DNA from 2 places in the Pontibacillus yanchengensis genome. Region 2 is predicted to be linked to the other one. Evidence: predicted binding sites of a transcription regulator. Region 2 holds the regulator's gene; the other holds the start of a gene.
What was found. Region 2 encodes LexA, which represses DNA repair genes until DNA is damaged. Its sites were predicted from a motif close to CGAACATATGTTCG; they were not measured.
Positions count from the first base shown of each region.

Region 1: the regulator LexA is predicted to act here: its motif matches at 1,745-1,758, upstream of GLW08_RS09740 (DNA polymerase IV).

Region 1 is NZ_WMEU01000002.1:511,931-516,153, forward strand. Features, by position in the region: gene GLW08_RS09730 (hypothetical protein) at 14-592, shown strand; gene GLW08_RS09735 (hypothetical protein) at 616-840, shown strand; gene GLW08_RS09740 (DNA polymerase IV) at 1,777-3,027, shown strand; gene GLW08_RS09745 (ABC transporter ATP-binding protein) at 3,239-3,991, shown strand; gene GLW08_RS09750 (ABC transporter permease) at 3,988-4,223, shown strand, end outside.
Region 2 is NZ_WMEU01000001.1:209,902-214,124, reverse strand. Features, by position in the region: gene glnA (type I glutamate--ammonia ligase) at 1-251, shown strand, start outside; gene GLW08_RS01030 (hypothetical protein) at 490-1,125, shown strand; gene lexA (transcriptional repressor LexA) at 1,238-1,867, opposite strand; gene GLW08_RS01020 (YneB family resolvase-like protein) at 2,169-2,819, shown strand; gene GLW08_RS01015 (DUF896 domain-containing protein) at 2,992-3,225, shown strand; gene tkt (transketolase) at 3,479-4,223, shown strand, end outside.

The sequences.
Region 1 (4,223 bases), on a different contig from region 2:
GAAGGGTGATGATATGGAAGATTTTAAAACAATCGTAGAACTTTGGGAGATTTATAAGGTGGCGATATTGGTTAGTTTGGTAGGGGCATTGATTGGACATTACAAACGGAATTCGTGCATTTTATTGCCGATTGTAAGTATTGATTACAAATTCAAGGACTTTAGGAAGTTGAAACGAAAATCTTATTCAACCTTTAAAAAAGGTCTGATAGGGTTACTAATCACATTGAAAGCTTTTGTTTACTTTATTTTGTACCTGGTCGGTATCCGTTTTGGAGATAACAAAGATACTGATCCTATTCTTTTTGAATTAGGTGTAATAGGTGATTTAATCATTGGAATAGGGGCTGGGGTGATAGCACAAAGTACTATCATTATGTCAGGCGCACATGATCAGTTATCTGTAGTAGTTACAGCTTTATTGGCTGGTTTTGCTGGTTTGTCCTATATACAAAAATTCCAGAAAGAATCATTAGATCATGCTGGGATTGAGTACAGGTCGAAACTTGCTCAGGCTGAAGAGTACTCTGTACAAATGAAAAAAGAAAGCTCTTCAAATCAAGAAGTGGCAGCAACACGAGAAAAAATCTAATACGCTAAAGGAAGAGGTTTTCTATGAACGTACGTTTAACTGCAAAAGAGAGATGGCAATTAGAACAATTACTAGATACATTAAATAACCCATACGAATCAATCGCCAAACGCAGACTGGCCAAAACGAAATTTGATGTGATTTATCATCGTGCTGTTGAAAGAAGTGCAGATGAGGAGAATGAAGAATTAGAGAAGAGTAACGTGGCCGTTTGCATGTATGAAGGGGAAAAAAATCCTTCCAATTAGAAATTGTTCTATTCGAACAGTTCTAGAATTGGAAGGATTTTTTTTGTTTGTCCACTAAATAGCCTGAAGAAAGGAAACTACCATTAGTTGTTGTTCTAATCTAGAAAGGTTAGTTTAAATTTATTAGTTGTTCCATATTAGAGGCATAATCTTGAAGACTTGAAGTTGAGATAATTTTGGTGATCGCACAGAAAGAGCGATGTACCCGTAGATTTAGTTAGAATAAAGGTGGCCGTGGAACAACTCGCGTACTGCCAGCGAGCTGGCAAGCTACCGCCCTCAGGGGATCTCGCCTAGCTCTTTCTCCGGCGGGAGTCTCCTTGTTCCATGGCCACCTTTGCTAGTATTGGGAGCAACGGATACATTGCGAGTTAGAGGGGTTGAGGTATTCGAATATCTTCTGACGGTTTAAACCCTAGTAAGTTCTAGTATCACAATTGGTTTATAACAAAAAATTCTTTGGCAAGAAAGCCAATGGACATTTAGTTCGCTGTTTGTAAAAAATAAAGTTTTATTTGTCCACAAGATCTACCCAAAGAGGGTTTTCACTAAAAATAAGAGCTTATATGTCCTTTCGGCAGACATACAACATTTGGCCGCGGGTCCGATAGCCATTACCCGGCTGGGGGTGAAGGGGAACTTGGAGACTCTCGAGGGAGAAAGAGGTTGGTGAGACCCCGGATGGAGCAAAGCGACTGAGAAGGCTCACCAGCTCACCCGTAGGAAACCGAGTTGCTTCACCGTAACCCCTTCCACGGTTCAAGTATCGGACCCATCACCTTTTGAATATATCTCGAATCCAAGTCTTCAAGATAATGTGGCTATTATGAAGTAATATTTGCTTAAACCTTATGGGAGTGGGGAGGTTCGATATAAGCGAATTTTATATGATATAATGAGATAAGGAACCTATGTTCGTTGGAAAGGGGGGAGTGTATGTCAAAGTGGTATCCCAAAAATGGCCGTGTCATCTTTCATGTAGATATGAATAGTTTCTACGCATCTGTCGAAAGTGCGCGTAATCCTGATTTGAAAGGAAAACCACTTGCTATTGCTGGAAATCCAGAAGAGCGTAAAGGCATTGTTGTGACAAGTAGTTATGAAGCAAGGGCAAAAGGGGTTAAGACGACAATGCCTTTGTGGGAAGCTAAGCGTTTATGTCCTGAATTAACGGTAATGCGCCCAAATTTTGAACGTTACCGAGAAGCTTCTCGTGAAATCTTTCAAATTCTCTCGACTATCACTCCCCTTGTACAACCAGTTTCCATTGACGAAGGTTATATGGATATTACAGATTGTGAGGAGTTAGGTACTCCACTTGAAATAGCTAAACAAATTCAAGATACCATTTTGGATAGATTGGAGTTGCCTTGTAGTATCGGAATTGCTCCAAATAAATTTTTAGCCAAGATGGCTTCTGATATGAAGAAACCGATGGGGATTACCGTTTTACGTAAAAGAGATCTCCCATCAAAGCTTTGGCCTATGCCTGTAGGAGAAATGCATGGAATTGGAGAGAAAACAGCCGAAAAGCTAAATTCTATCAATGTCTACACAATTGATGAACTTGCTAATGCAGACGTTTTACAGTTGAAAGGACTTCTGGGTATTAACGGTGAGCGTCTACAAAAGCGTGCAAATGGTATAGACACTAGACCTGTTGATCCGGACGCTGTATCAGAATTCAAAAGTATCGGGAACTCGCAAACGTTACCCCATGATACGACGGATGATATCGAGATTACAAAAATGCTCCGAAAATTATCGCAGAAAGTTTCGGATCGCATGGATCGAAAACAAGTGATATCCAGGAACATTCAAATTATGATAAGGTATTCAGATCGTCGTACCATAACAAGAAGTAAACAACTTCAAGAGTATATTGAAACGGTAGACGATATATATCATGTGGCACAAAAACTATGGGAAGAACATTGGAATCAAGAACCCATACGCCTATTGGGCGTGACTGCTCAGCACTTTATTGAGAAAAAAGAAGCGGGGATGCAATTAAATTTGTTCACCTATGAAAATGAAGCTAAAAATGAAAAACTTTACACAGCAATTGATCACTTAACCGAAAAATACGGAGCGAATCCTTTCAAAAAACTACGACCACAAGATAAGGCAAATAGCTCGCCCACCACAAGTTTTCAAAAGGATTTTCTAGACGACTATAAAAAATAAATTGTTATGTGAATCACTCCTCAATCTCGAGGGGTGATTTTTTATACTTTGGTATTTATAAAGATGAAACTCCTATCTCGGATTCATTATATGTACCTATATAGGTTACCTTTATTTGTTAAGTCATTAGTATTGATTTGAAATAATAAAAATAATTCATTTCAAAAAACCGTTGTAAACCATACATCCTCATAGTATTATGAGGTTAGAAATGAAATATATTAATATTCATATTTCAAATTATAGTATTGGGGTTGAGCGTATGAGTATTGAACTAACAGACGTCAACAAAATCTACAGAAGTGGTGAAGTGGAGGTACATGCATTAAAGAAGGCTTCCATTGAAGTACCGGATAAGCAAATAGTCGCAATCTTAGGCCCTTCTGGATCGGGGAAATCTACGTTGTTAAATGTCATTGGTGGAATTGACCGACATGATAGTGGCACGATTAAAATCGATCTAGACCTACTTGATGACATGACAGATAAAACGTTAACAGAATACCGTCGGCATACGTTAGGTTTCATCTTTCAACAATACAATTTAATCCCTACACTAACGGTTCAAGAAAATGTGGAAGTAGGTAGGCAACTTAGTCAGAACCCCTTGAATATGCAAGATATATTAGAAAAAGTAGGAATGTTGGATAAAAAAGATAAGTTTCCATTTCAGTTAAGTGGTGGAGAGCAACAACGAGTAGCAATTGCTCGCGCTCTTGTGAAGAATCCTCGTCTATTGTTATGTGATGAACCTACAGGAGCTTTGGATGAGGAGACAGGGAAAAAAATCCTTAGTCTCTTGAAGTATGTAAATGAAACGTTCGGTACAACAGTTTGTATTATTACGCATAACAACGGTATTGGGGAAATGGCCCACAAAGTTATTCGAATGAAAAGTGGAGAAATCATTGATACGTATGAAAATGATGCACCTATGAATCCGGAAAAGGTGAGTTGGGTATGACACTATGGAAAAGTATTATAAGGCATATGAAAGAAAAGAAATTTCAATACATTGGGGTTACATTACTATTAGTAATTTCAATAATGTTATATGTCTCTTTATCCATGGCAATTTCTACCTTAGATAATCGTAATCAAGAGTTTAAACAAACGTATAACCAAGAAGATTTTCATTTTATCGTGGCAAGCAGTATAGACGATGGTCAATTAAAGGATTGGGAAGAACGATTCAA
Region 2 (4,223 bases):
TACAAGCCCCAACACCAGTTGATCGTAATATCTATGTTATGGATAAAGAAGAACGTGTGAAGCACGGCGTTCAAGATCTACCTGCTACATTAGCAGATGCACTTGAATTATTGAAAAAAGACGAGAAAATGGTGGAAGCTCTAGGCGAACACCTATATGAGCACTTCATCGAATCAAAAGAAATCGAATGGGATATGTTCCGTACGCAAGTCCATCCATGGGAGCGCGAACAGTATCTAAGCACATATTAATGAACAAAACCCTTGAAGCATAGCTTCAAGGGTTTTGTTATGGGCGGTACTCTGATTGACCTGATACCTACTAAATCTATATAGGAAAAGGCTAGGTTAAAACACTCTATAAATCATTAGTATGAGAAGACGTTAAATGTAGCCAAAAGAAAGGCATAAGGGACCATTTTGTCGTAAATAAAAAGGATATTATTTAATCATATGGAAAGTAATAATAGGTCGTATTAGGAGGGGAGTTATGAATGTAGAAAGCAAATATATAATCAGATGGGGAATACCAGGTTGGTTGATCATTCTTTACTATATTTTATTGGATGCATTTTCAAAAAGAGTCTTTTTTTCGGACAATCTACCACCAGTCGAGATTATAGTGGCTTTACTAACAGCTATTTCATTTGGCGTCATCGTGGGTTACCTTTTACATCAAGCGTATTTTGCAATGGAATGGTTATTCGGAAGAGGACCATTGGAAGTTTCTCATGAGATTAAGCAAGTATTAGAGAATGCCGGTCTCTCTTATGAGGAGGAATCAAAACCGGAACGACAGTATTTTTATTTTGAATATTTGTGGCAGAAATCATTAGCTAATATCTCTTCTCCACATAAAATGGAATATCTGTCAGCTCGATATCAACACTTGTTGACGAGGACACAGGAATTAGGTGTTCTTCGAGCAAGTTTAATTATATGTCTTTTAATAACAGGATATTTTATCTTTTTTGAGAACATATTATTTTTAGGCGTAGGCTTACTCATTATTCTTGGAACACTCTTCTTATTTGTTCATAGAGCACAACGTTATTTTACGAGAAATACGCATTATTTCATTGCCTACAATCTGCGAGATCTATTGCAGGAGAAAGAAAATAAATAAGAGTGAGAAAAAGTTCATCAAATTGAATCATAAAAGAAGGGCTGACCTATTTTTGGTCAGCTCTTCTTATTTGTTTGTGGATTTTTGATATTAATCAAGCTTCAGCTTTATGTTAATGGATATGACGATATAATCCAACTACTCGACCTAATATACTTATGTTTTGAACGATAATGGGATCCATTGTAGCGTTTTCTGGTTGTAAGCGTATATAGTTAGATTCTTTGAAGAAACGTTTTACAGTTGCTTCTTCATCCTCCGTCATTGCAACTACAATGTCCCCGTTTTGGGCGGTTTGCTGTTTACGAACAATGACCATATCTCCATCAAGGATTCCTGCTTCAATCATACTTTCCCCTTGGACAACGAGAACAAAGATTTCATCATCTGCTGCTGCAAGTGTGTCAGGAAGAGGTACATATTCTTCAATATTTTCAATAGCTGTAATTGGCATCCCAGCGGTTACTTTACCGATGACAGGAGCGTAAGTTGCCTCTCCTTTAGGGATATGCGTCCCAGTACCTTCTTCCAATTCTAGGACTTCAATTGCTCTTGGTTTTGTTGGATCGCGTCTAATATAGCCTTTCTTCTCTAATCTAGCAAGATGTCCATGGACGGTAGAACTAGAAGCTAGTCCAACAGCTTCGCCAATTTCTCTTACGGATGGTGGATAACCTTTTTCGAGAACACGGTCTTTAATGAAATCTAGTATTGCTTCCTGCCTTTTTGATAGTTTTGTCATATTAATTACACCTCGTACATATTGTTTTATTACCGACATTATACCATGCTTGGTAAGGATATACAAACATTCGTTCGTAAAATCTGTTGACAAGAACGAATGTTCGTATATAATAGATTTTAGAAGAAAGCGAACAAAAGTTCTTATTCTATGGAGGCGATCATCATGTTTCAAAATCTATCAAAACTTGACGTAGCGTATATATTATTATTTGTAGCCAGCTTAGGATTTATGTATTATGCTATGGTGACGAGTTAAATAGAGTGCTCGTAAGTACCAATGTGAAAGGTTAGGAGAAACTATGAAAGCTATTATCTATTGTCGCGTAAGCACCGAAAAAGAAACGCAAGTATCCTCCTTAAAAAGACAACGATTAGAATTAGAAGAACTTGCACAAACTCACAACTTTGAAGTTTCTAAAATAATAGAGGAACAAGCTAGTGGATATGACGTAGAGCGGGAAGGTATATTTGAACTATTAGAAATGGTAACAAGTGGAGAAGCGGATGTATTATTAATTCAAGATGAAACAAGATTAGGTAGAGGGAATACAAAAATCGCTCTTTTTCATCAATTGAATAAGTTAAATATCCCTATTTATACAGTTACACATAATGGATACCTGCAATTATCGGAATCAGATTCCATGGTTTTACAAATCGTTGGTGTCGTTGAAGAATATCAAAGAAAAATTCATAACCTAAAAATAAAACGAGGTATGAAAAAGGCGATAGAGAGCGGTTTTAATCCTGCAGATAATCTATCTAATCAGGAAATGGCTCAGGGAAGAGATAGAAAAGATTTTCCAGTTGAAGAAGTAGCAAGGTTGCGTAAAAATGATTTAACCTTTTCTGAGATTGCTGCTACATTAAGAGGTATGGGATATAATGTCTCTAAAGCAACAGTACATAGAAGATATCAAGAGTTTCAATCACTTGAAAAAAATAAATAAAAACGTTACTATAATTAGCAAGTAAGGCAAGCACTCTTCGTGGGACTTGCCTTTTTTCATTGGAAATGTAAATGATGAAATATTGTTATAGATTTTCCTTTATATAACTCGTGTAAACGTTAATTAAATGAACGCTACCTTTGTTTCATCTTAAGAAAAGGAGAAGATATATATGCTTTCTCAAGAAAAAATTAATCGTATTAATGAGTTAGCCAATAAATCCAAAAATGAAGGATTAACAAAAGAAGAACAAGACGAACAACAAGAATTACGTCAGGAATATTTGAAGAATGTTCGTAAATCCTTTAAGAACCATCTGAAATCGGTGAAAGTTGTTGACCCTGAAGGGAATGACGTAACACCTAATAAACTTAAAGAAGAAAAAGAACGTAATAAAAAGCATTAATTCTGAAAATCCTGTTACGTCTATGTAACGGGGTTTTTTCATTTATTTTTTTACTTGGATAACTGATTAGTGTGAAATTACACGATTTTAATAATAAAAGGCATAAAGATTAGAACTAGTAACATCCTAATATATGTGACAAATGAGGGAATTTCTATTTTCTTTTGATAGAACGGTTGTCACTTAACAGATTTCATTATAGGATTAAATTGTTACATAGTATGTACACGCGAAGTACGAAAGGGGTAGTTTCATGTCAGAACAAATCGAACAACAATCAATTAACACCATCCGCACATTATCCATTGATGCGGTAGAAAAAGCAGGATCAGGACACCCAGGAATGCCTATGGGGGCAGCTCCAATGGCGTACACGCTTTGGACAGAGTTCATGCAACACAATCCTAAGCACTCATCATGGTTTAACCGTGATCGCTTTGTATTATCAGCAGGACACGGGTCCATGTTGCTATATAGCCTACTACATTTATCAGGGTATAACGTTACGATGGATGACTTAAAAGAATTCCGTCAATGGGGATCTAAAACTCCAGGTCATCCTGAGTTTAAACACACAGACGGAGTGGAAGCTACAACAGGACCACTTGGTCAGGGAATCGCTATGTCTGTTGGAATGGCTATGGCTGAAACGCATTTAGCAGCTAAATACAACAAAGAAAACTATCCAATCGTTGATCATTATACGTACGCAATTTGCGGCGATGGTGATTTAATGGAAGGTGTCTCTCAAGAAGCAGCTTCTCTAGCTGGCCACCTAGGATTAGGAAAACTAGTCGTTCTATACGATTCTAATGATATTTCACTTGATGGCGATCTTCACCGTTCATTCTCAGAAGATGTAGAGAAAAAATTTGAAGCATATGGATGGCAAGTCCTTCGTGTAGAAGATGGCACAGATATTGCAACCATTCGTCAGGCTCTTCAAAAAGCTAAAGAAAATACAACACAACCTACTATGATTGAAGTAAAAACAGTCA